2 linked regions of the Labrys monachus genome follow. Each later gene encodes a partner of the first gene's protein in a complex. Links are inferred from orthologs where the notes say so. Each region holds a gene or a part of one and is shown in the gene's direction. Other genes may lie near its edges. The genes, in order: rpmG and rplL.

What was found.
Region 2: rpmG (region 1) and rplL share a complex: the UniProt entries of both Escherichia coli proteins name them as parts of the 50S ribosomal subunit. The link is inferred for Labrys monachus from one-to-one orthologs.

What each region holds. Positions count from the first base shown.
Region 1 is NZ_JAUSVK010000001.1:3,125,036-3,140,929, forward strand. What follows is about bases 5,616-8,526. They hold rpmG (50S ribosomal protein L33), read left to right. Parts: upstream 5,616-6,942; coding sequence 6,943-7,110; downstream 7,111-8,526. Other genes in these bases: J3R73_RS14145 (NUDIX hydrolase), read left to right, coding at 5,616-5,628; J3R73_RS14150 (MFS transporter), read left to right, coding at 5,628-6,809; J3R73_RS14160 (hypothetical protein), read right to left, coding at 7,315-7,980; J3R73_RS14165 (GumC family protein), read right to left, coding at 7,977-8,526. Also shown: topA (type I DNA topoisomerase), read left to right, coding at 1-1,392; J3R73_RS14130 (thiol-disulfide oxidoreductase DCC family protein), read right to left, coding at 1,417-1,794; rnr (ribonuclease R), read left to right, coding at 2,162-4,498; J3R73_RS14140 (DUF983 domain-containing protein), read left to right, coding at 4,501-4,917; more of J3R73_RS14145, read left to right, coding at 4,921-5,615; more of J3R73_RS14165, read right to left, coding at 8,527-10,286; J3R73_RS14170 (polysaccharide biosynthesis/export family protein), read right to left, coding at 10,421-11,131; J3R73_RS14175 (hypothetical protein), read left to right, coding at 11,759-12,127; J3R73_RS14180 (hypothetical protein), read left to right, coding at 12,124-12,495; J3R73_RS14185 (hypothetical protein), read left to right, coding at 12,688-12,882; J3R73_RS14190 (hypothetical protein), read left to right, coding at 13,319-13,735; J3R73_RS14195 (response regulator), read right to left, coding at 13,995-14,366; J3R73_RS14200 (DUF3572 family protein), read left to right, coding at 14,513-14,806; J3R73_RS14205 (DNA polymerase IV), read left to right, coding at 14,814-15,894.
Region 2 is NZ_JAUSVK010000001.1:4,266,619-4,277,163, reverse strand. What follows is about bases 7,602-10,545. They hold rplL (50S ribosomal protein L7/L12), read left to right. Parts: upstream 7,602-8,858; coding sequence 8,859-9,233; downstream 9,234-10,545. Other genes in these bases: rpoB (DNA-directed RNA polymerase subunit beta), read left to right, coding at 9,548-10,545; rplJ (50S ribosomal protein L10), read left to right, coding at 8,287-8,805; rplA (50S ribosomal protein L1), read left to right, coding at 7,602-7,701. Also shown: DNA repair protein RecO, read left to right, coding at 1-690; J3R73_RS19580 (acyltransferase), read right to left, coding at 715-1,677; J3R73_RS19575 (hypothetical protein), read left to right, coding at 1,994-2,554; J3R73_RS19570 (TrmH family RNA methyltransferase), read right to left, coding at 2,580-3,353; tuf (elongation factor Tu), read left to right, coding at 3,897-5,087; preprotein translocase subunit SecE, read left to right, coding at 5,593-5,790; transcription termination/antitermination protein NusG, read left to right, coding at 5,803-6,336; rplK (50S ribosomal protein L11), read left to right, coding at 6,567-6,998; more of rplA, read left to right, coding at 7,003-7,601. UniProt on the Escherichia coli protein: The binding site for several of the GTPase factors involved in protein synthesis (IF-2, EF-Tu, EF-G and RF3). Is thus essential for accurate translation.

The sequences.
Region 1 (15,894 bases):
CCGCCGCGCTTCTCCGAGGCGACGCTGATCAAGCGCATGGAAGAGCTCGGCATCGGCCGTCCTTCGACCTACGCCGCCACCCTCGCCACCTTGCGCGACCGCGAATACGTCTCCATCGACAAGAAGCGCCTGAAGGCGGAGGACAAGGGGCGGCTGGTCACGGCCTTCCTCGAGAGCTTCTTCGCCCGCTACGTCGAATACGACTTCACGGCCGCCCTCGAAGAGGAACTCGACCGCATCTCCAATCATGAGCTTGATTGGAAGCAGGTGCTGCGCGATTTCTGGCGCGATTTCTCGGCGGCGCTCGAAAACACCAAGGACCTGCGCACCACCCAGGTCCTCGATGCGCTGAACGAGCTTCTCGGCCCTCATATCTTCCCCGACCGGGGCGACGGCTCGAACCCGCGCGTCTGCACCGTCTGCGGCACCGGCACGCTCTCGCTCAAGCTCGGCAAATATGGCGCGTTCATCGGCTGCTCGAACTATCCGGAATGCCGCTATACCCGCCAGCTTTCCGCCGGCACCGAGAATGGCGGCGAAGGCGAGAATGGCGGCGAGGCCGGCACCAAGAAACTGGGCGCCGATCCCGTCTCGGGCCAGGACGTCACGGTGCGCGACGGACGCTTCGGACCGTATGTCCAGCTCGGCGAGGGCGAAAAGCCCAAGCGCGTCAGCCTGCCCAAGGGAATCGGTCCCGGCACCATCGATCTCGAACGGGCGCTCGCCCTGCTCGCTTTGCCCAAGGAAGTTGCCACCCATCCGGACACCGGCAAGCCGATCGTCGTCGGCATCGGCCGCTTCGGGCCCTATGTCCAGCACGAGAAGACTTACGCCAATCTGGAGAAGGACGACGACGTGCTGGCGATCGGTGCCAATCGCGCCGTCGATCTCATCGTCACCAAGGAGACAAAGGGTCCCGGCCGGCGCTTCGGCGCGGCGGCCGCCGCAGGTCGCGTCCTCGGCGACTATCCGGGCGGCGGCGAGGTGCAGGTGAAGCCGGGCCGCTACGGCGCCTATGTCACCAACGGCAAGGTCAACGCCACCCTGCCCAAAGGCATGGAAGCCGATGCGGTGACGCTGGCGCAGGCCATCGAGATGATCGCCGCCAAGGGAGGCGGAGCCAAGGCCGCCGGCGCGAAGGCCCGTACCACCAAGGCGCCCGGTACCAAGACGGCTGCTTCCAAGACGGCCGGAACCAAGACGGCCGCCGCCAAGAGCGCGGCAAAGGACGGCCCGGTGAAGAAGGCGCCCGCGAAAAAGGCGGCAGCGGCTGGAGCCGAGGCGACGGAAACGGCCGCCCCCGCCGCCAAGCGGGTCGCCGGAAAGGCCGCGCCGAAGAAGGCCGGCAAGGCTATCCTCGATTCGGACGACGTGCCTTTCGACGTGGACTGACCGGAAGCGCGAACGTCGGGCGCCTCACCACCGTCCCCTGCTCCGGTTCCAGGCGAAGAGGAGGTCGGCGAAACGGTCATAGGCCAGGCGGGTGACAAGAATGACGCCCGGCGCGCCGAACAGCCGGGCGAGCCAGTTCTGGCCCGGCGTAAGTCGCCAGATCGCCAGCGCGACATCGGCTCCCGCCAGGAGATGGCCCTCTTCGTCGACGGCGTGCAGGCGGCGGCGGACGTCGTCGACGGTCACGCCGTACCGGGCCAGCACGTCCGGCTCCAGATTGATGTCGAGGAAGGCCAGCCGGCCGGCCTTCACCGCCGCCAGCGATCTGCCTTGCTGGTGGCGGATGCCGGCCTCGCAGACGGGGCAGCGCGTATTATACCAGACCGTGAGCTTGGGAAGCATGGGCGATCCGCGGCTGTGAAGCTCGTCGACGACATTCGACACCCCATCTTCGCCGGGAACGCCGTGCTGCAGCGCGGCATAGACATTGACACGATGTCGCACTCTCCCTATATGCCTCCTGTCCGGTTCCATCGAACCGCTGCCGCGACGCTGCCTGTGCCAGCCGGTCGCGATCGATTTCAGACGGTCTGTCCGGGGCACCCCGACATCTGCGGCCTTCCTGCTCCCTTACCGATGACAAGCGTCGCCGGTGCAGGCGCGCAGGCCCGGATCATCCCGACAGACATCCCGCCAGCCCGGCGAACGTCCAGCCAAATGCGGCGTGCCGGCGATTGGCTTCGACAAACACCCTGTGCGTTGGTCTATGATGCCTCATCCAGGCTCCCGACGCCAAAATCGGAATTCCCTCGTGCCCCGCAAACCTAGAAATACCGCAGCATCGGAGCCGTCCCTCCCCAGTCGCGACGACATCGTCGCCTTCATCGCCCGTTCGCGCGGCCGGGTCGGCAAGCGTGAGATCGCCCGTGAATTCGGCCTCAGCGGCGCGGACAAGATCGCACTGAAGCACCTGCTCGACGAATTCGCCGAGGAAGGTGCGGTGCAGCGCACGCGCAAGGGCTTCAACGCCCCCGGCGCTCTGCCCTCCTCCCTCGTCGCCGACATCACCGGCCGCGATCGCGACGGCGAGCTGGTCGCCGTGCCCTCCGACTGGAACGAGGACGCCGGCAAGCCACCGAGCATTCTCGTCGTCGTCCCCAAGCGTTTCGGCGGGGCCGCACCCGGCGTCGGCTCGCGCGTGCTGCTGCGCATGGCCGATGGCGCATCGGACCATCGTCCCACCGGCCGCGTCATCAAGCTGATCGAGCGCCTGCGCCAGCGCATTCTCGGCGTGTTCCGCCGCCTGCCCAACGGCGAGGGCGAGGTCGTCTCGATCGAGAAGCGCAACGCCGACCGCAAGCTGGCGGTCCGCGCCGACGATGCCTCGGGCGTGGAGGACGGAGACCTCGTGTCCATCGAGCCGCTGCGGGGCTCGCGCGGCGGGCCGCCCCTCGCCCGCATCGTCGAGAGGGTCGGCAAGGTCGGCAGCGAAAAGGCGATCAGCATGATCGCCATCCATGCCCACGACATCCCCTATGTCTTCCGCAAGGATACGCTCGAGGAAGCGGAAGCCGCCCGCCCCGCGACGATGTCGGGCCGCGAGGATTGGCGGCGCCTGCCGCTGATCACCATCGATCCCGCCGACGCCAAGGACCACGACGATGCCGTCCATGCCGAGCCGGATGCCGATCCGGCCAATCCAGGCGGCCATGTCCTCACGGTGGCCATCGCCGACGTCGCCGCCTATGTCCGTCCGGATTCGCCCCTCGACCGCGAAGCACTGATCCGCGGCAATTCGGTCTATTTTCCCGATCGCGTCGTGCCCATGCTGCCCGAACGCATTTCGAACGACCTCTGCTCCCTGCGCCCCGACGAGAACCGTCCGGCGCTCGCCGTGCGCATGATCATCGCCGCCGACGGCCGCAAGCTGCGCCACAGCTTCCATCGCGTGATGATGCGGTCGGCGGCCAAGCTCTCCTATGCCCAGGCCCAGCGTGCGGTCAACGGCGACACCGACGAGATCACCGGACCGCTGCTCGAACCGGTGCTTCGCCCGCTCTGGGCCGCCCATGCGGCGCTCAAGCTGGAACGCGGCGAGCGAGGCCCGCTCGATCTCGATCTCCCCGAGCGCAAGATCCTGTTGAAGCCGAGCGGCATGGTGGACCGCGTCCTCGTGCCCGAGCGGCTGGACGCGCACCGCCTGATCGAGGAATTCATGATCCTCGCCAATGTGGCGGCCGCCGAGACCCTCGAGGCGAAGAAGACCCCGCTGGTCTATCGCGTGCATGACGAGCCCTCGATGGAGAAGGTCATCGCGCTGCGGGAGTTCCTTCGCACGCTCGACATCCCGCTTTCCAAGCAGGGCGCCATGCGGGCATCCCAGTTCAATGCCGTCCTGCAGCAGGTCGAGGGGACCGACAATGCCCATCTCGTCAACGACGTCGTGCTGCGCTCGCAGAGCCAGGCGGAATATTCGGCCGACAATATCGGCCATTTCGGCCTCAATCTGCGGCGCTATGCGCATTTCACCTCACCCATCCGCCGCTATTCGGACCTGATCGTGCATCGGGCGCTGATCCGTGCCCTCCATCTCGGCGACGACGGGCTGCCGGCCGACATGACGCCGGCCGCCCTCAACGAGGTCGCCGCACGGATCTCGGCCTGCGAACGCCGCGCCATGACGGCGGAACGGGAGACCATCGACCGGCTGATCGCGCATTTCCTCGCCGACAAGGTGGGCGAGATCTTCCAGGGGCGCGTCTCCGGCGTCATCAAATCCGGCCTGTTCGTCAAGCTCCTCGAAACAGGCGCAGACGGCTACGTACCGGCCGCGACGATCGGTCACGATTATTATCGCTTCGAGGAAGAGGCACATCAACTCGTCGGTGCGGCGACGGGCGAATCCTTCCAACTCGGCGACACGGTGTCGGTGAAGCTGGTCGAAGCCGCCCCCTTCGCCGGCGCCCTGCGTTTCGAGATCGTCTCGGACGGAGGCCGCCAGCGCCCGCCGGGCCGCCGGACAGGCATGGTCAAGCGCCCGCGCATCACGGACCGCAAGGGCAGCGGCGCCCGGCGCAAGGCCAGGAGCCAATGGAGCAAGGGATGAGAATGGCGGCGATGATCGAATATTCCCCAGGCCAGCGCGACGTCGCCCTCGCCATGCGGCGCGGCCTCACGCTGCGCTGCCCGAACTGTGGCAAGGGCCACCTGTTTTCATCCTATCTGAAGGTCGTCGACCGTTGCGAGGCGTGCGGCGAAGAGCTCTTCCATCACCAGGCCGACGACGCGCCTCCCTACTTCACCATGCTGATCGTCGGGCACGTCATCGTGGCCGGCGTGCTCAGCCTCGAAATAGGCTGGCATCCGCCCATCTGGCTTCACATGCTGATCTGGCTGCCGCTGACCGTGATCCTCTCCCTGGCGTTGCTGCCGGTGATCAAGGGCAGCATCGTTGGCCTGCAATGGGCCAATCGCATGCACGGGTTTGCATCGGATCATGATCCCGATGCCATATCGCATTACTGAATCATGAGCCTCGTGCCGCCCGAACGAACCCGGGCCGCCTCGCCCCGCGATGCCGCCTCCCTCATTCTCGTCGACCGCAGCGGTCGTGTGCCGAAAGTATTGATGGGGCGCCGGCATCACGGCCACGTCTTCATGCCCGGCTTCATGGTGTTTCCGGGCGGCCGCGTCGAGGCCGCCGACCGCTCGATGCGCGTCTACGGCTCCCTCGCCCCTCATACCGAACGCAATCTCCTCGCCCGTGTCAGCCGGCCTTCGCCGGGCAAGGCACGGGCCCTCGCACTGTGCGCCATCCGGGAAACATTCGAGGAGACCGGCCTTCTGCTGGGGGAAACGGGGCTCGGCGCGCCTCCGGCGACCAGCGCCCCTTGGCGGGCCTTTGCCGCCCGGGAGGTCTACCCCGCGCCGGAAGCCCTGCATTTCGTGGCGAGGGCCATCACGCCGCCCCGTCACCCGCGGCGGTTCGACACGCGCTTCTTCGTGGCGGATGCCGCGAATATTGCCGGCCGCACCGACGGCGTGATAGGCCCTGACACCGAGCTGGTGGAACTGAAATGGCTGGGCTTTGACGAAACGCAGGACGAGAATCTCGCGGACATCACGCGCAAAATCCTCTCCGAAGTCGTGCGGCGGCTGGCGGAGGGGCTCGAACGAGACCTGCCCGTACCGCTCTTCCATGAACGGCGCGGCACCTGGCGGCGCGATGAAATCTGATGTCCGATAGCCGGGCGTCCCTGCTCGGGGAGCGGAAACCCGGACGGACGCAGGTCGTGACCATCGCGGCGGCGATCACCTGCATTTCAGTCGCGGGCATCGGTCTGTCGCTGGTGACGCCGCTGATGTCCCTGCTGCTTTCGGCACGGGGTATCAGCGCCACGACGATCGGCATCATCATGGCCGCCGGCAGTCTGGCCGGCATCGCTGTCAGCCCGTTCGTGCCGCGGCTGGCCGTGCTGTTCGGCCTGCGCAATTTCGTCCTGCTCAATCTGGCGCTCGCCACGGTGGTGCTGTGCCTGTTTCCGCTGCTTCAATCACTCGCGGCCTGGTTCGTGCTGCGCTTCCTGTTCAGCATCGCGGTCGGCAGCCTGTTCGTGCTGTCGGAATATTGGATCAATGCGGCAGCGCCGAGCGCCAGGCGAGGCCTGGTCATGGGCATCTATGCCACGGCACTCTCGATCGGCTTTGCCGTCGGCCCGGGACTGCTCATCGTCGCCGGCGGCGCGACATCGGTGCTGTTCGTCGTCGGCGCGGCCTTCTTCGTCGTCGCAGCCATACCGATTCTCTTCGCCGGGAGGGCTGTGCCGGCGCTGGAGGGCAAATCCACCTTGTCGGTCTGGCGCTTCGTGCTGGTCGCCCCGGTGGCGACCGCTGCAGCCTTCGTCTATGGCGCCATCGAGCAAGGCAGCTTCTCCTTTCTGACCCTGTACGGCGAGGCGATCCGATTGAGCCAGAACGACTCGGCCTGGCTCCTCACGCTGTTCGGCCTCGGCAACGTCATTTCCCAGGTCCCGCTCGGGCTGCTGTCCGACCGGTACAGCCGTCCCCTGCTGTTGCTGGCCTGCGCGCTGGTCTCGACGGCCGGCGCCTTGCTGATGCCGCTCTTTGCCGAGGACCTGCCTTTGTTGATGGCCGTGATCTTCGTGACCGGCGGAATGGCCGGCGGCCTCTACACCGTCGGCCTCTCCCATCTCGGCGCCCATTTCTCCGGGAGGGCCCTGGCGACCGCCAACGCCGCCTTCATCATGCTGTATGGGCTGGGCATGACGGCAGGCGCGCCGGTGCTCGGCATCGTGGTCGATACTGTCCGTCCGCACGGGTTTGCCTTCGGCCTCGCCTTCATCTGCGGCGCCTATGCGCTCCTGGTGCTTTCCCGCCTTGGAACGCGTGCAAGTTAGGGCGTCCAGCCGCTTTCCGATTGACTTCAGCGCGCCCGTGAGTAGTGTGCGGCCAGATTCAAGCGGGCCGCGCCGTTGCGTGGCTTGGCCGCCTCCATTTTCTTTGGCCGGCGGCATTGTTCGGAGCATCACCATGGCCAAGGCCGCAACCATCAAGATCAAGCTGATTTCGACGGCTGACACGGGTTATTTCTACGTCACGAAGAAGAACACCCGTACGAAGACCGAGAAACTCTCGATGAAGAAATACGATCCCGTCGCGCGCAAGCACGTCGAGTTCAAGGAAACCAAGATCAAGTAGTTCCGGTTGCCGGAACGATATGAGAGGGCGCCTTGCGGCGCCCTTTATTTTTGACGTGGCTGAGCAAATTGCGATTCCATCGAATCGCAATTCTTCTCTGGCTTATTGTTTCGACGCATTTTCATAATCGAAAAGTCGATCAGCTTTTCCGGAAAATGCTCTCGTGCCCATGCCGGCCGATCGGCATTCGGAGCGGCGCGCCGGTCAGACGCCTTTCAGCTTGGTTTGGAAGAAGCTCAGGACAAGGGCGAGCAGGCCATGCGATTCGGTGCGCCGCGTAGCGGGCACCGGCATGCTCCCGGAAGCGGTGCCGGTCGGATTCGGCTGCTGCATATCGGGCTGTTTGGGGTGCGGCGCCCTCCCGCCCGGCCTCGCCACCCGCAGGTCGTGAGCCCTGCGGATGGAGGCTGCTCGCCGCAGGAGAACCCGTGCAGAGGCCTCCGGCCGGTCGTCGTCATAGGCGGTCCGCCGCTCCTGCGTCTTCACGCTGTTCCAGGCCTTGGTGACCCTGACGGCGAGTACGGCCCGGGTCTCCTCCGGCTGGGTATCAGGGTGCAGCCATTTGAGCAGCATGACCATATGCCACCGCAATTTCTCCCGCGAGGCATCGGGCGTAGCGCCGAGGCAGCGATAGCTGTCCGCGTTCGGAGCGAACAGGATCTGCTCGATGAAGAATTCGGACGCCGCGATGACGAAATCGGTGGAGCGCTGGGAGAGGAGCGCGGCCTCCTCGATAGCCTGCTCGTCGCCCGAGACCACCCGCAGCAGAAAGGAAATGTCGTCCGGCAGGTCGCGACTTCTGCTGTGCTTGACGCGTGTGGGCTCGCGGAAGAGGGCGATGGCCGATTGGAGGGCGGTCGGCACTGTCATGACGGGATCTTCGGGGTGGCGGGCTGGCTCTCGATGCGGGTGTTTTCGGCTTCGTCCGGGCCGAGGCCATATCCGTAGCCGTAACCATAGCCGTATCCATAGCCATAGGCATAGCTCTCATGGCGGGAATCGTAGCGGGTGAGGACGGCGCCGATGATGGTGCTGCGGGCGAATTGGAGGCGCTTGAGGCCGCTGCGGACCGCGTGCTTGGAGGTATGGCCGGCGCGCACGATGAACACGGTGGCGGCCACGGCGTTGGACAGCAATTGGGCGTCGGCCAGGCCCATGATCGGCGGGCCGTCGAGGACGACGAGGTCGAAGATCTCGTCGCTGGCGGTCAGCAGCGACAGGAGGCGCGGCGAGGCCAGGAGGTCGGCGGCGTTGGGCGGCAGCGGCCCGGAGGCCATGAACACGAGATTGTCGATCTTGGTCTTCTGCAGCGAGGCGGGCAGCGTGGTGGCGCCGGTCAGGTAGTTGGTCAGCCCCTTGAGGTTGCTCAGCCCGATCTTGGTGTGCAGCGAGGGCTTGCGCAGGTCGCCGTCGATCAGCAGCACGCGCAGCCCCATCGCGGCGAAGTGGCGCGACACCGTCAGCGCCGAGGTCGACTTGCCCTCCGCCGGCTGCGCGCTGGTGAACAGCAGCGATTTCGGCAGGCCGTTGTCGGTGGCAAAATGCAGCGAGGTGCACAGCGTCCGGTATCCCTCGGACAATTCCGAGCGCCCGTCCGCCAGTTCGTCTTCCAGGACCCGTCCGGTGCCCAGGCGCGGGATCACCCCGAGCGTGGCGATGCCGGTCAGGCGCTCCATCTCCTCCAGCGTGGTGACGGTGTTGTCGAGCCGCTCCAGGAGGATGGCGGCGCCGAGCCCGGCCACCAGGCCGAGCGCCAGCGAGAACAGGATGTCCTTGGTCACCTGCGGCGAGGACGGGCTGCCCGGCACTTCCGCCCGGTCGACGATGAACACGTTGTTGGCGCCGATGCCGCCGGCGACGTCGACTTCCTTGTAGCGCTGCAGCAGCCCGTCATAGAGGGCGCGGTTGCTGTCCGCCTCGCGCTTGAGGATGTTGTACTGGATCGAGCGCTTCTGCAGGTCGAGCACCTGCCCCCGCAGGATGTCGATCTGCCGCTTCATCTCCCCCTCCTGGCTCAGCGATGCCTCGTAGGCGCCCTTGAGCGAGGACTTGATCGTGGTGATCTGGGCGGCGAGCTGGCGGTCGACTTCCTTGATCTGGTTGTTGATCTGCACCATCGCCGGATAGCTCGGCTTGAAGGTGGCGATCTTGTCCTGGTAGTCGGTCACCAGGCCGTTGCGCTTGTCGCGCAGGGTCTGGATCGTGCTGTCGCCGAGGAATTGCGGCAGGGTGGCGGCGTCGACCGACTGGGCCTGCTTGTAGATCTGCTCGTTGTGGATGCGGTCGGAGACCAGCCTGGTCAGGGCGTCGTTGGCGGCCGCCAGATTGCTCTCGGCGATCGAGGACTTGTCGGCCGTGTTGATGATCTGCTCCTTCTGGCCGAAGTCGAGCAGCACCTTCTCCGATTCCTGCAGGCGGGCCTGGGCCTGCTGCAGCTGGTCTTCCAGGAAGGTCTTGGCATAGGCATTGGCCTGGAAGCGCTTGTCGAGATTGGCGGCGATGAAGCCGTTGGCGAGCCCCATGGCGATCGACTGCGCCCGGGCGGGTTGCGGATCGGTATAGGTGATGTCGACCATGCGCGAGCCGGTCACCGGCACCACCTTGCGGTTGCCCAGGATGCGCGAGGCCGCTGCCCGGTCGAGCACGCGCCGGTTGACCACCGTCTCGGGGGCGGCCACCGCGCCGGCGCCGGCGAACAGGCGCCCGATCATCGCCATCATCGAGAAGCCGTTCGTCTGCAGGAAGTCCGTATCGTCGGCCAGCTTCAGCGCCGCCGCCGTGCGCTCGGCGATGCTGCGGCTCTCGAGCAGGACATATTGGGTGCGCAGGAACTCGTTGTCGCCCGCCTCCACCGGCGTGATGCTGCCGCTGTCCAGGATCCGGGCGACGTTGCGGTCGATCTGCAGCCGCACGGTCGCGGTATAGAGCGGCGTCGTCATCAGCGTGCGGACCGCCCCGATGGCGGTGAAGCCCAGGACGACGCACAGGATCACCCATTTGTACTTGCGCAGGATGCGCAGATAGTCGTGCACGGTGACGAAGAAGGATTCGGTGCCGCTCGGCGCCGCATTCGCATAGCCGCCCTGTCCGTAGCCCCGCGAGGCCGGCAGGCCGGAGGCCGCGATCAGCTGGCGCGCCGCATCTCCCTCCAGGAGCCTGTCGTCGGCGGCGCTCACGCGGCCGGCTCCGCGGCGCGAGGAAAGAACGCCCCAGCCCGGCACGCGGCCTCGGCGGACCGATCCGCCGCCACCGGCTCCCTCGGAAGCTCCTTCATGCGATATGTCATTCTTCCCGGCACCCAACCCGTCATCTAGAAACTCTTAAATGTGGTGGCTGCCGGCAGGGCCTTGAGGAAGAGCGAGAACGCCGTCTTCGTCTGCGAAGCGTCGGCGACGATCACGTCCCCCGCCTGTATCGCCGGATCGGCCGCCTTGCCGTCCCGGATGGCGTCGATGTCGAAGCGTGCCACCGAGCGCCGGCCGCCTTCCTGACGGAACACCAGCACCGTGTCCGAGGCCGTGTCCGTGTTCGGGCCGCCCGCCTGCGCGATGAACTGCAGCAGCGAGGTCTTGCCCCGCAGCGGATAGATGCCCGGGCTCTTCACCGCGCCCTCGACCGTCACGCGCTGGCTGTTGTATTCGCGCACGAACACCGACACCTGCGGCGATTGCAGATAGCGTGCCCCGAGGCGCTGGGCGAGGTCGCGCTCCATGTCCTGGGGCGTCTTGCCGGTGGTCGGCACGGTGCCGACGAGCGGCAGGTTGACGGTGCCGTTGTCGGCGACCTGCACGCTGCGCGTCAGTTCCGGCACCTGGAACACCGAGATGTCGAGCACGTCGAGCGGGCCGATCTTGTAGGCGGTGTTGCCTGGGGTCGAGGCCGACACGAAGGTCGCCGCCGCGCTGGACAGCGCCGCCTCGTCCACCGGCGCCGCAGCGCCGGTCGCCAGGCCGCCTTCGGTCCCGGTGCCGGAAGAGCCGGCGCACCCCGTCAAAGAAAGACCGCAAACCAGCGCCAGCATTCCCGCCCGCACCGGACCGCGCGTCGGACACCGGGCGAGGCCTCGGTGGGCGCGGCGGGGGACTGGCCAGCTTCTCATTCGACAACTCTGCGTTCACACCAGCGACACAAGGATCCGGCATGCTGGGCGGCACGTCATTCGCGAGAATGCACAGAGGCTTGGCGACGACCATATGGGTCCCTTCACCATCGCCCACCCGCCTGGCCGCAGCCTCTCCACCTTGTAACAGGTCGGGCGGGCATCGTCCAGCATCCTGGGCGCCCGAGGACCCGACGGACAGCCGCTGCCGGTCAATCTACCGAATGCCGCCTGCGCCGCGGTCGGGCGCATAGGCATACCCTTCGGCTCTCTCCACGCAGTAACGATAGCGTATCCTCAACGAGCAGAACACCCGGATACCAGGGTATGGTCCGGAACAGCCAGTAATAAATCATTGACGCGGATTTAAGCTCTCCGATTTGCTGAACGGGTGGGTTGCGCTAACGGATCAAAGAGAGTTATAGATCATAAATATGTGATATTTATCGGAGACGTCAGCGAAAGGCCACCAACATGTTCCCAAGAATCGCGTTGGCATTGATACCCATCCTGTTTGCGGGTGTTGCGTCTGCCCAAAGCATTGGCAGTATGAAGGGAGATGTACTCGTCAACCATGGCAATGGGTTCATCCTCATGGCTGCCGCCGGCCCGCTCGCCATCGGCGATACTGTCATGGCCCGCCCCGGCGCCCGCGCCGTCCTTCGCTATGCCGATGGCTGCAAGGTCGACATCATCCCCGGCACGGTCCTTACCGTCGAGAACGTCTCGCCCTGCGCCTTCCTGGACACGACAGGATCCACCAGCGACGCGACCGGCCAGACGACCAATTCCAACACCACCCCTGGCGACTCCACCTTCCCGGTCGATGCCCTGGTCGCGGCGGGCCTCGGCGGCGCCATTGCCGGCGGTGTCATCGGAACCACTCTCTCTTCGGAGGACAATTCCGCCAGCCCTTGACGGCTTCACCCAGCCGAACGTCCTCGCAAGCCGCCGCATCCGTACCGCGCTTTTCGCATGAGTCGCTCGCGGGAGGCGCGCCGCTCACTATCGACGCCATCGCCTGCAATCCCCGCATCGCCCGATCCATCCCGGCCGTCGGAGCCGACTACCTGCTTGCCGTCAAAGGCAACCAGCCGACATTGCAGACCGCCTTCGAAGCCGCCGACGCCGGCCAAGCCGACATCGACGTCGACAAGGGCCATGGCCGCATCGAAACCCGCGCCATCTCGGTCCTGCATCAGGTCGACCGGCTCGACGGCGACCGGCGCTTCCCCAGCGAAGCCCGCTTCCTCGACGCACGCGCCGTCATCAGGTGGATGCGCTGACCGAATTGAAGGATCGCTTCCGGTACCACGTCCGCTATTCTATTACCTCAGTTACCTCAGTGCGTTCTCCGCCGCCGCCCTCGCAAAGACCATCCGCGGCCATTGGAGTATCGGGAACACGCCGCATCGGACCCTCGACGTGATCGTCCAGGAAGAGTTCTCGCGCGTGCGCACAGGGGATGGCCTCAGAACATGGTCATCCTGAGTAAATTCGCCTTCGACATGCTCCGCGCCACCACCAGCATCAGCGCCCTGCCCAACCTTCCCCCTCAACCCTGCCGGCGGCCGACCAAGCCGCCCCGACCCAAGTCCCCCAAGCTGAGAAGAAAATTCGCCAGCTGGGACGTCAACAGGCTCGCCGAAGCCCTCATCGGCCAAGAAAGCTAAAGCAAAATGCGTTCAAGCAGAAACGGATCACCGCTTCAACGCTTTGGTCTTGAAAGCATTTTGCGATTCTCGTGATTCGATCCGAAGATGGAACGCCCTAACCTAAATCAGTCAGATTCCGACCCCTGGCGGCGCGAGGCTAGACGATGCCCGCTTGATTCATCTCGCGATGCCCTCCGATTCGGTGTTTCGTTGGCCATGGTGCTCCATCTTTTTGTCGAAACATACCATCTTCAAGATGGCGGCCATGCCTAGGCATCGCCAAATCCCGGTATCTCGGAAGTAATAAATCGTAATTTTGCGCTTATCCCGGCGATTAGCCGGCCGACAGGTTGCGCCAGACACCAAAATCGGCATATAGATTATGTATATAATAATCATATAGTGCACATGTGGAAGCGAGCTGCGAAAGGCCGTCGAAATGTTCACGAGAGCTATGTTTGCATTAGTACCGCTGTTGTTCGCAGGCGCAGCATCCGCCCAGAGCGTCAACAACATGAAGGGCAACGTGCTGGTGAATCACGGCAACGGTTTTGTCCTCATGGCTGCTGACGGACCCGTCGCTGTGGGCGATACAGTCATGGCCCGGCCGCACGGCCGGGCTACGCTGACTTATGTGGACGGCTGTAAGGTCGACATCATTCCCGGTACCGTAACCACCGTCGAGAGCGTCTCGCCTTGTGCCTTCGGTCAGGCTGCAAATCCCGACTCAACGGGGCAGGCCTCCGGTCTCGAGGCCGGGTCGTCGGGCCTTCCAGCCGATGCTCTCATTGCCGCTGGCCTCGGTGTCGGTATCACCGGGGGCTTCATTGCAACCGATCTGACTTCTCAGGAAAACCCCGCGAGTCCCTGAAGCGACCAAAGAGCGGAAATTCCTTCTCTTGTCGTACCGCGAACGAATCGTCGAACTCTCCTCTGCGGACAGTGGTTTCGATATTTTGCAAAAAACGCTTCCAGAAGCTCTTTCCGATAAGTCGATAGACTTCTCGGCCAGGAAAATTCCACCAGAGCAATAATCTGTCGTAAAGCCAGTGCCTGGATGTTGCCTGAATTGCCCCCGGCATCGAGACTAGGTAGGATGGTGGGCGCGAGCACCGACGGGTGGAAGGCGGTCACGCCTCGCCGAGGAAGCTGCGCACGGTCTCGAGGAATTTCGCCACCGATATCGGCTTGGACAGATAGGCCTCGCACCCGCCCTGCCGGATACGCTCCTCGTCCCCCTTCATGGCGAAGGCCGTGATCGCCACGACGGGAATCGACTTCAGCTCGTCGTCGTCCTTCAGCCAGCGCGTCACTTCGAGCCCGGACACTTCGGGCAACTGGATATCCATCAGGATCAGGTCCGGCCGATGCTCGCGTGCCAAATTCATCACGTTGATGCCGCTGCGCGTCTCGACGATGTCGTAGCCATGCGCCTCCAACAGGTCGTGGAAGAGCTTCATATTGAGCTCGTTGTCCTCCACGATCAGGACCTTCTTCGCCATGGTACCTCTTGCCTGCGGCATTGCCTGGAAAACAATTAAGTTGCAGCATCCGAGTTCTTGCGACAACTCGCTACGGACACTGCCGGGTCCTGTCGTCCTTCGCGCCGGACAAAACTAGCACTCACTTCTTACCAAACGGAGAATCGATGCTCGCAAACAGCAAGGGCGAGGCCGCTCAAAAGGAAGAAGCACAGGCGGTCGCGGTAGCGGCCCTCGGCTTCATTGCGGCCGACGAGGATCGCCTCGGACATTTCTTGGACCTCACCGGCCTTGCGCCGGACGATATTCGGCGCGCCGTTTCGCAGGCGGGCTTTCTTGCTTCCGTCCTGCAGCACGTGATGTCCGACGAGGCGACCGCCGCGGCCTTCGCCACGGAAAATCACCTGTCCCCCGAGGCCCTCCGGCGCGCGGCCCATCGCCTCGGCGTCTATCAGGACTAGGCAGGCCATGAGCGCCCTGTGCCGCGACTGCCTGACGGAGGCCGGCGCGCTGGATCGCTGCCCGTCCTGCCGGTCGCCGCGCATCGTGCGCCACCCCGCGCTGGAGCGCCTCGCCATCGCCCATATCGACTGCGACGCCTTCTACGCGGCTGTGGAGAAGCGCGACGAGCCCTCCCTCATCGACAAGCCCGTGATCATCGGCGGCGGCCGGCGCGGCGTCGTCTCCACTGCCTGCTATGTCGCGCGCACCTTTGGCGTGCGCTCCGCCATGCCGATGTTCGAAGCCCTGCGGCTATGTCCCCATGCCACCGTGATCCGGCCCGACATGGAGAAATATGTGCGAGTCGGCCGCGAGGTTCGCGAGATGATGCTGGCCCTCACGCCGCTGGTCGAGCCGCTTTCCATCGACGAGGCCTTTCTCGACCTCACGGGAACCGAACGCCTGCACGGCGCCAGCCCGGCCCGGACGCTGCTGCACTTCGCCCGCCGCGTCGAGAGCGAGGTCGGAATCACCATCTCGATCGGGCTTTCCGCCAACAAGTTCCTCGCCAAGACGGCCTCCGACCTTGAGAAGCCGCGCGGCTTCGCCGTGCTGTCGCCGGAAGAGGCTCCCGCCTTCCTCGCGCCGCGCCCGATCTCCTTCATCTGGGGCGTCGGCAAGGCCGGCGCCGCGCGCTACGCGCGGGACGGCCTGCGCACCATCGCCGATCTGCAGCGTGCCGGCGAGGCCGACCTCATGCGCCGCTACGGCGCGGAGGGACTGCGGCTCGCACGCCTGGCGTTCGGACGCGATTCCCGTGGCGTCGATCCGGAAGGGGACCGCAAATCGGTATCGGCGGAAACCACCTTCGAGCATGACCTGGCCAGCGGCGAAAGCCTGCTGCCGATTCTCTGGCGCCTGTCCGAACGGGTCTCCGAGCGCCTCAAGAAGGCTTCCATCGCCGGCTCGACGGTGACGCTGAAGCTCAAATCGGCCGATTTCAGGATCCGGACGCGCGCCAAGGCTCTGCATGAGCCGACGCGCCTGGCCGCCCGCATCTTCGAAGCCGGCAAATCGCTCCTCGCCAAGGAAACCGACGGCACGCAAT
Region 2 (10,545 bases), 1.1 Mb from region 1 along the record:
GTCAGGCGCCACGGCGAATCCAGCGTGATCCTGGAGGCGATGACGCGGGGTCATGGCCGCCATCTCGGCCTGGTGCGGGCGGCGCGGTCGCGGGCGCTGCAGCCGGTGCTGCAGCCCGGCAACGCGGTGCAACTGGTCTGGCGGGCACGCATCGACGGGCATCTCGGGCATTTCGCCGTCGAAGGGCTGGCCCTGCATGCCGCGCATTTCCTGTCCTCGCGCCTCGCGCTCTTCGCGATGAGCCATGTCGCGGCGCTGGTGCGGCTTTTGCCTGAGCGCGAGCCTCATCCCGGTCTCCACGGGGCGCTGGGAGAGATCATCGCGGTGATTTCGGATGCGGGGGTGGCCCCGGCGCTGATCGCGCGGTTCGAGCTCGAGATCCTCACCGAACTCGGCTTCGGCCTCGATCTCGGCCGCTGTGCCGCCACCGGCAGCGCGGACGACCTCGCTTATGTCTCGCCGAAGACCGGCCGGGCGGTCAGCCGCGAGGCGGGAGCGCCCTGGCACGACAGGCTGCTGCCTTTGCCGGGCTTCCTGCGCGGCGAGGTGGGAAGTCCCAGCGCCGCCGACATTGCCGACGCGCTCCGGCTCACCCGCTATTTCCTCGAGCGTGACGTGTTCGCGCCGCGCGGTCTCGTCATGCCGGAGGGGCGGCATGCCGTGGTGGAGGCGCTGACCGGGCGCCTGTGACGCTCGACCGCGGACGACGTCCGCTCAGGAGACCAGCGGTCTGGTGACGGCGCTCCTCTTCATCAGGCGCGAGAAGAGGAGGGAGACGATCAGCGTGAAGGCGATGCACGCCAAGGCGGCGCCGACGCCGCGCTGTCCGACCTGCGCCGCGAAAAGCCTCAGGAAGAAAAGATGCGCCAGATAGGCCCCGAAGACGTCGCGCCCCCAGGGCACGACGGGATCGGCGCCCGCGCGCATGTGAAGGAAGAGGCCGAACACGCCGACCGCCAGGGGAACGGTCCCGAGCGACATGTCATGGCCTTTCGGAAACCTGTCGAAGACATACCAGCCTTCGGCGATATGGATCGCCGCTCCGGCCAGAACCAAGGCGGCGAGCATGGGGATTGCCGGTATCCGTCCCTTTTTCATGGCATGGCCCAGCACGAGGAAGAGCGGCGCGAAGAAGAGGCCGTTGCGGTAGATCCACACGATCGCGTCGAAGTTCCGCGATCGCGCATAGAGCGCGAGCGCCGTTCCGACGAGATAGAGGGTGGCGGAAAGCGCGAGGCCGCCCTTGAGGCCGACACGGCGGACGGCGAACCAGCCGAGTGCGGTGCCGATGAACAGCGCCGGCAGAAACCACAGATGAAACCCGGCGCCGCCGCTCAGCGGAATGAAGATGTAGGAGCGGATGCTGGCCGGGTTCGGAAACGTGCCGGGATAGAAGACCTGCGATATCTCGCAGAAGGTGTAGAACGCAACCCAGATGACGAAGGGGACGAGGAGCCGCCTGAACAGCCTGAGGAGAGGCTCGACGGGCGCGGCAAGCGAATCGTCCTTCCACAAATAGCCGGAAATCAGGAAGAAGACGGGAACCGCGAAACGGCAGAGTTCATCGACGACGAATCCGATGGCGCGATCGTCGCCGAAAATCCCGTATGCATTGGCGTGGAGCGAAATGACGGCGACCAGAGCGACGAGCCTGGCCATCTCGATCCCACTATGCACCTTCAACGGCGTATGTCCTTCGCTGTAATCAAGGCCCGGGGTGGCGTTTGCGATCGGTTCTTCGCCTGCATGGCAGAGGCCTTGCGCGACGGTATCATGGTCGTTTCCAGACGCCTATGTCTACATCTGGAACCTCGCTCGAAAGCGCGGATCGCAGTCTAAGGGCAGATTGTTACTTGGACGTGTCGGTCTTGCGCGGATGCGGCCGCGGGCCGGGCCACCGGCGAGGCGTTCCGTCCCGCTATGCTTAACAAATCGTTATTCCGCCCAGATCCTGCGCTATCAGGCCGGAGATGTCATCTGGAGGATGGGACCCGTGCCCTTGCCCGTCATACGTTTGCTGACGATTTCGGTGCTCGTCTCGGTGGCCTTGCCGGCGGCGCCGGCGATGGCCGGCTGGCGCGACGGCTATTATTATGACGATGGCGGCTGGGGAGGGGACTATTATGCGCCGCTCCCCCGCCGTCCGATGTATGACCCGCAGGACTATGCGCCCGACGACGGCGACTATCAGGCGCCCTGGGCGCAGCGCAGGGCCTATGCGCCGCGCTATCGCTACGAACCCGCCTATGGCGAGGTGCCGGATGCCGGCGCCGCCCCGGCACGGCCTCCGATTCCCCCGCGCAATGTCGAGACGGCGCTGCCGGACGCGCCCTATGCCGGACCTGACCGGTCGGGCTCCGGCGCGCCGCCGAAAAAGCCGCCCGCCAAGCCCAGGCTGGCATCGATCGCGCCGGCGGCCCGGCCGGCCGCGGTGCGCATACCCCTGGCCCTTCCCGTCCCCCGCCCGAACCTGGAGAGCATGGACTTCGATTCGGCCACGCCCTCGATCGGATCATCTCCGTCCAAGCCGAGTGCCAGCCAGGTCCAGCGCTGACGCATCCGCGCTGTGGCCGGCGCGCTCAAGCCTTGACTTGCTGCCGCGCGACGTAGAGCGCCAGCGCTGCGGCGTTGGAGACGTTGAGGCTCTTGATGGCGCCAGGCATGTCGAGCCGAGCGAGGGCGTCGCACAGCGACCGCGTCCGCTGGCGCAGGCCCTTGCCCTCGGCGCCGAGGACGAGCGCGAGCGGACCGGACAGGGGCGTGCCTTCCAAGGTCGCCGGCCCCTCGGAATCGAGGCCGACGCGCATCACGCCGCTGTCGCCCATCTCGTCGAGCGTATCGCCGAGATTGCGCACCGACACGATCGGCACATGCTCGAGGCCGCCGGAGGCGGATTTGGCCAGCACGCCGGTCGCGGAGGGCGAATGGCGCTCGGTGGTTATGATCGCCGCGACGCTGAAGGCGGCGGCGGAGCGGACGATGGCGCCGACATTGTGCGGATCGGTGATCTGATCGAGCACCAGTACGATATCGCTGGCGCGCAATTCGCCGAAGGCGGGAGCCGGCAGCGGCGCGGTCTCCAGATAGAGGCCCTGATGGATGGAATCGGCGGTCAGCAGCCGGTCGATCTCGCCGGGGCGGACGATCTGCAGGGGGATGCCGGCCTGGATGTTCTCCTCCGCCAGCCGCCGCGCGGCATTCTCGGTCGCGAGAAGCCGCTTCAGCGTGCGCGCGGGGTTCTGCAGCGCCTCGCGCACGGGGTGCCAGCCATAGATGACGACGGTGTCCGGCGTTCCCGAATCCGGCCGCTCCCGGTGGTGCCCCTGGCGTCCCCTGCGTTCCCTGTCGTTCATCGATACCTCCAGGACAATTGCCATCGCATGGCTGGCGCCGCAAAAAAAGCCCCGATCGTTTGGTTATCCGCCGGGCGCGAAAGTCGGTCGAGGGATTTCGCCTTTTTCGGTTGACAGGTCCCCGCCGCGTCACCATAAGGACGCCCTCGAACGAAGCAGCCGCGCCACTCGGCGGCTTCGGGTCGCAGCGGTGTCACCAGCGCTGCGAAGGACGGTTTGGAGGGGTGCCCGAGTGGTTAAAGGGGACGGACTGTAAATCCGTTGGCTCAGCCTACGTTGGTTCGAATCCAACCCCCTCCACCAAGTCCGATCGGTTGGGACGCGGGTGTAGCTCAATGGTAGAGCAGCAGCCTTCCAAGCTGAATACGAGGGTTCGATTCCCTTCACCCGCTCCATCTTACGATTCGAACGGCGGTCTATCGGGGCGCGGGCGGCGCGGCGCGGAGCAATCTTTTGTTGCGTGCCGCTGCGAAAACGCCTATCGACCCGCGCGATATTTCGCACCGGCGAAATACCCAATCCTCCAATGCTGGAACCGGGGCTATGGCCAAAGAGAAATTTGAACGGAACAAGCCGCACTGCAACATCGGCACGATTGGTCACGTCGACCATGGCAAGACGTCGTTGACGGCAGCGATCACGAAGGTTCTGGCGGAGACGGGCGGGGCGACGTTCACGGCGTATGACCAGATCGACAAGGCGCCTGAAGAGAAGGCGCGCGGCATCACGATCTCGACGGCGCATGTTGAGTACGAGACGAAGAACCGTCACTACGCGCATGTGGACTGCCCGGGTCACGCCGATTATGTGAAGAACATGATCACGGGCGCGGCGCAGATGGACGGCGCGATCCTGGTCGTTTCGGCGGCGGACGGTCCGATGCCGCAGACGCGCGAGCACATCCTGCTGGCGCGCCAGGTCGGCGTTCCCGCGCTGGTGGTGTTTCTGAACAAGGTGGACATGGTCGACGATCCCGAGCTTCTGGAGCTCGTGGAGCTGGAAGTGCGCGAGCTTCTGTCGAAGTACGAGTTCCCTGGGGACGACATCCCGATCACCAAGGGCTCAGCGCTGATGGCGCTGGAGAACAAGTCGCCGGAGATCGGGCATGACGCGATCCTCGAGCTGATGAAGACGGTGGACGACTACATCCCGCAGCCGGAGCGGCCGATCGACCAGCCGTTCCTGATGCCGGTGGAAGACGTGTTCTCGATCTCGGGCCGCGGCACGGTGGTGACGGGACGCGTGGAGCGCGGCATCGTCAAGGTCGGCGAGGAAGTCGAGATCATCGGCATCCGTCCGACGCAGAAGACGACGGTGACGGGCGTGGAGATGTTCCGCAAGCTGCTGGACCAGGGTCAGGCTGGCGACAACATCGGCGCGCTGCTGCGCGGCACCAAGCGCGAGGACGTGGAGCGCGGCCAGGTTCTGTGCAAGCCGGGTTCGGTGAAGCCGCACACGAAGTTCAAGGCCGAGGCCTATATCCTGACGAAGGAAGAGGGCGGTCGCCATACGCCGTTCTTCGGCAATTACCGTCCTCAGTTCTACTTCCGCACGACGGACGTGACGGGGATCGTGACGCTGCCGGAAGGCACGGAAATGGTGATGCCGGGCGACAACATCGCCATGACGGTGAGCCTGATCGTGCCGATCGCCATGGAGGAGAAGCTGCGCTTCGCCATCCGTGAAGGCGGTCGCACCGTCGGGGCCGGCGTCGTCGCCGCCATCATCGAATAGGCCGAAATCGTTTCGACACGCTCGGGAACCGGCGCAGCCTCGGCTGCGCCGTTTCGCTTTACGGAGGCGCGAGGGCTGCGCGCGCGCCGCGGAGCCCTCTCTAAGGCCGTGCGGCGGTGTCGCCGAGGCGCTGGCCTGTGGCACGGTCGTGTGGCATCATCTCCGGGAGATGCCGCAAATTTTGCGGCGATGTCCGCATCAACGGGATTGCGCCGAACCATTTGCGCGGCTATGTAAGCGCCGCGCGGGCATCGCGTAGGGGTATAGCTCAGCTGGTAGAGCGACGGTCTCCAAAACCGTAGGTCGCAGGTTCGATCCCTGCTGCCCCTGCCAATTCACGCGGATGGGGTATTTGCCTCCTTTCGCAGCGATTTATCGGTAGCCGGGGGATGGGGCTTCGCCGCACCCTCGGTTTTGTATTGGCTCGGTCTTGCTTTTGCAGGGCAGGATTTCGACATAGGCGCTGGACTGACGTGAAAGTCCGGCCTGAGGTGGCGGTAGGACGATGGCAAAGACGACACCGTTGCAGTTCCTGCAACAGGTCCGCAATGAAACTAACAAGGTGACCTGGCCGACGCGCCGGGAAACCGTGATCACGGCGATCATGGTCGTGATCTTCGTTGCCGTCATGGCGATCTTCTTTTCGGTCACCGATGCCGTCCTGAAGGCCGGTGTCGGCTTCCTTATCAATCTTGGCCGTTGAGGACGATCGTTGATGGCCAAGCGCTGGTATATCGTTCACGCCTATTCGAACTTCGAGAACAAGGTGGCTCAGTCGATCCGCGAGCAGGTCGCGCAGCGCGGGCTGTCTGACCTGTTCGAGGAGATCCTCGTGCCGACCGAGAAGGTCGTCGAGGTGCGCCGCGGCCGCAAGGTCGACACCGAGCGCAAGTTCTTTCCCGGCTACGTTCTGGTGAAGTGCGAACTCACCGACGAGGTGCATCACCTCATCAAGAACACGCCGAAGGTCACAGGCTTCCTGGGGGCGGACAAGGCCAAGCCGGTACCCATTCCCGATCGTGAGGCCGAACGCATCAAGGGTCAGGTCGCCGACGGCGTCGAGCGTCCGAAGCCCTCCGTCAGCTTCGAGGTCGGCGAGCAGGTGCGTGTCGCCGACGGTCCTTTCGCCTCCTTCAACGGCGTGGTCGAGGAAGTCGACGAGAGCCGTGCCCGCCTCAAGGTGGCGGTTTCCATCTTCGGCCGGGCGACCCCGGTCGAACTCGAATATGCGCAGGTCGAGAAGCTCTGATCTGCCGAGGGGGCTGCGGAAGCACCCCCAGCCCTTGCCGATCTTCGCGAAATCGTCGATTTCGCCCTGAAGATCGCAGGTGTCCGGTGGTCCGATGCGATCGCATTCGGCCGCTGGTACGACGTCGCGGGAGGGGAGGCCGGGCTTGTCGCCGTCCGGCGGAACCGAACCGCGAACTCCGGCCACAGCGATGGCCATCAACCGCGGGGCAACCCGCTCAGGAGCAATAAATGGCGAAGAAGATTACCGGCTACGTCAAGCTGCAGGTGCCGGCGGGTTCTGCCAACCCGTCGCCGCCGATCGGCCCCGCGCTCGGCCAGCGCGGTCTGAACATCATGGAATTCTGCAAGGCCTTCAATGCGCGCACGGCGCAGATGACGAAGGGAACGCCGATTCCCGTCATCATCACCGCCTATCAGGACCGCTCGTTCACCTTCGAACTCAAGCTGCCGCCGGTTTCCTTCTTCGTGAAGGAAGCTGCGGGCATCAAGTCCGGTTCGCAGACGCCGGGCAAGGGTGCCAAGGCGGGCCAGATCACGATCGACCAGATCCGTGAGATCGCCACCAAGAAGCTGCCTGACCTCAATTGCGATACGGTCGAAGCGGCCATGGCAATGGTGAAGGGTTCCGCCCAGTCTATGGGCCTCGAGATCGTCGGGTGATATGATGTCTCATCAGGGAAAGCGCATCCGCGCCGCCAAAGAAGGCGTTAACCGCATCAAGCTCTATGGCCTGGACGAAGCGGTCCAGCTCGTCAAGGAGCGGGCCACCGCCAAGTTCGATGAGACGGTCGAGATCGCCATGAATCTCGGTGTCGATCCCCGCCATGCCGATCAGATGGTCCGCGGCGTCTGCAATCTGCCGAACGGCTCGGGGCGCACGCTGCGCGTCGCCGTGTTCGCGCGCGGCGCCAAGGCCGATGAAGCCCGGGCGGCGGGCGCCGATATCGTCGGCGCCGAGGATCTCGTCGAGATCGTCAATGGCGGCAAGATCGATTTCGACCGCTGCATCGCCACGCCCGACATGATGCCTCTGGTCGGCCGCCTCGGCAAGGTGCTCGGCCCGCGCGGCATGATGCCCAACCCGAAGGTCGGCACCGTGACCATGGACGTCACGTCCGCGGTCAAGGCGTCGAAGGGCGGCTCGGTCGAGTTCCGCGTCGAGAAGGCCGGCATCGTGCACGGCGCGGTCGGCAAGGCGTCATTCGGTTCCGACAAGCTGGCGGAGAACATCAAGGCGTTCGCCGACGCGGTGGTCCGCGCCAAGCCGGCCGGCGCCAAGGGGACCTATGTGCAGCGCGTCGCGCTGTCGTCCACCATGGGCCCCGGCGTGAAGATCGATCCGACGACCCTGCTCGGCGCCTGAGCGGCCGACGACGACATCGGGCCCCGCCTCTGTGGCGGGGCTTTTTTGCGCCCGCGGCGCGTGGCCGCTTCGGCCGGTATGCCACAATATGGCGGAGAGCCTCGAATTAGCTCTTGGCATTTGGCGTCCGAGGCCTTATATCGCGACTCTCACTGAACTGATCAAAGGTTCATGAACCTGGGGTGCGCAAGCGGCCCGGGATTTTGCTGTCCGGAGTTATCCGGATTTTAGACTGGCCGAACGGGCGGGGAAGTTTTTCAAGCCCGGGCGGCCATGTCCTGTCCGAGACTGCAGGCGCGGGGAAACCCGCTTAATTTGCAAAGAAACGCCTGAAAGGGCGCTCTTTTTGCCTGCATAGACGGGGAAGACCGGTTTTTGGTATCCGTTTCGCGGCTGCCTCGTGACTTGGTTCGATCCGACGCACCTGAAACCGCAAGGCATGTGTCATATTGACGCACGCCGGTGACGGGGGACAGGCACTCGAGCGTCGCCTTCAGCACGCCGGTTCGCCGGAGGGTATGGAGGCGGCAAAGTGCAACGGTCAGCTTTTCGTTCTGACGAAGAGCTGCAACCGGAGAGAGCAACGTGGAAAGAGCGGAAAAGCAGGAGTTCATCGGCTTTCTCCAGGAGGTCTTCAAGGCTTCCGGAGTGGTCGTCGTAGCTCACTATTCCGGCCTGACCGTCGCCCAGATGCAGAAGCTGCGCAAGCAGATGAAGCAGGCTGGCGCGACCGTGAAGGTCGCAAAGAACCGCCTCGCCAAGATCGCTCTCGATGGCACGGATGTTGCCAGCATCGCGCCCCTTCTGAAGGGGCCGACCCTGATCGCTTATTCGAGCGATCCGGTGGCAGCACCCAAGGTCGCCGTCGACTTCGCCAAGGGCAACGACAAGTTCGTTATCCTGGGCGGCGCGATGGGCAAGACCTCCTTGGACACGGACGGCGTCAAGGCCCTCGCGACCTTGCCGTCACTCGATGAACTGCGCGCCAAGCTCGTCGGCCTTATCCAGGCTCCGGCGACCAAGGTTGCTCAGGTCGTCACCGCGCCGGCTGCCAAGCTGGCCCGTGTGTTCGAGGCTTATGCCAAGCGAGACGAAGCGGCGTAAGGCCGTTCGCAACCCGATAACCGGTACGAACCAGAATTTAGGAAGAATGGACCATGTCCAAGATTGAAAAGATCGTCGAAGACCTCTCGAGCCTGACGGTTCTCGAAGCCGCTGAACTCGCCAAGGCGCTGGAAGAGAAGTGGGGCGTCTCGGCTGCGGCCGCCGTCGCCGTTGCCGCTGCCCCGGCTGGTGCCGCTGCGCCGGTCGCCGAAGTGCAGACCGAGTTCACGGTCGTCCTCGCCGCTGCCGGCGAAAAGAAGATCGAAGTCATCAAGGAAGTCCGCGCGATCACGGGCCTCGGCCTCAAGGAAGCCAAGGACCTCGTCGAGGGTGCTCCGAAGCCTGTCAAGGAAGCCGTTTCCAAGGAAGAGGCCGACAAGCTCAAGGCTCAGCTCGAGAAGGCTGGCGCCAAGGTCGAGCTCAAGTAAGAGAGCTTGCGTCAGGCGTTACGGCTCCGGGGATTCCCCGGGGCCTTTTCCGCGTTTGAGGCGCCCGGGCAGGGGCTGTCCTCGGGGCGGAGACGGCGAATCGGAGAATCCCGGAGGGGTTTTGCGATCCGCCGTTGCAAAGGGCGAAGGGGCGGCGCCAGCCGGCCGTAATTTATGCGGAGTTCCGTGCGAGCGGAACGCCGCCGGGCAGGTGAGGGGGCGTCGGCGCCTTCGCCTGCGGGATCAGATGCTTGTGGCATCGATGGCGCAGCGCCGGGCTGTTCCATCGTGTCGCATGAAGGGACGAGGACCACATGGCTCAGACGATCAATGCACGCAAGCGCGTCCGCCGGTTTTTCGGAAAAATCCGCGAAGTCGCGACGATGCCGAACCTGATCGAGGTTCAGAAGGCGTCATACGATCAGTTTCTTCAGGTCGACGAGCCCGCGGGCGGGCGGACGGACGAGGGACTGCAGACGGTCTTCAAGTCGGTTTTCCCGATCTCCGATTTTTCGAATAAGGCCATGCTCGAATTCGTCAAATACGAGTTCGAAGGACCGAAATACGATGTCGACGAGTGCCGCCAGCGCGGCATGACCTTCGCTGCGCCCTTGAAGGTGACCCTACGCTTGATCGTGTTCGATGTCGATGAGGAAACCGGCGCGCGTTCGGTCAAGGACATCAAGGAGCAGGATGTCTACATGGGCGATATGCCGCTCATGACCTCGAACGGCACCTTCATCGTCAACGGCACCGAGCGCGTCATCGTCTCGCAGATGCACCGCTCGCCCGGCGTGTTCTTCGACCACGACAAGGGCAAGACCCATTCCTCGGGCAAGCTGCTGTTCGCCGCCCGCATCATTCCCTATCGCGGTTCCTGGCTCGACATCGAGTTCGACGCCAAGGACATCGTCTTTGCGCGTATCGACCGCCGCCGCAAGATTCCGGTGACGTCGCTGCTCTTCGCCCTGGGCATGGACGGTGAGGAGATCCTGTCGACCTTCTACAACTCGATCATCTATACCCGCACCGATGACGGCTGGCGTGTTCCCTATGATTGGAACCGCATGAAGGGCGCCAAGCCCAATATCGACCTCATCGATGCCGATACCGGCGAGATCGTCGTGGAAGCGGGCAAGAAGCTGACCGCCCGTTCGGCGCGTGCGCTGGCGGAGAAGGGGCTCAAGGCGCTGCGCGTCACCGATGACGACCTCGTCGGGCAATATGTGTCCGAGGACATCGTCAACACCAAGACCGGCGAGATCTATCTCGAGGCGGGCGAGGAGCTCACCGAGAAGAACCTCAAGGTGCT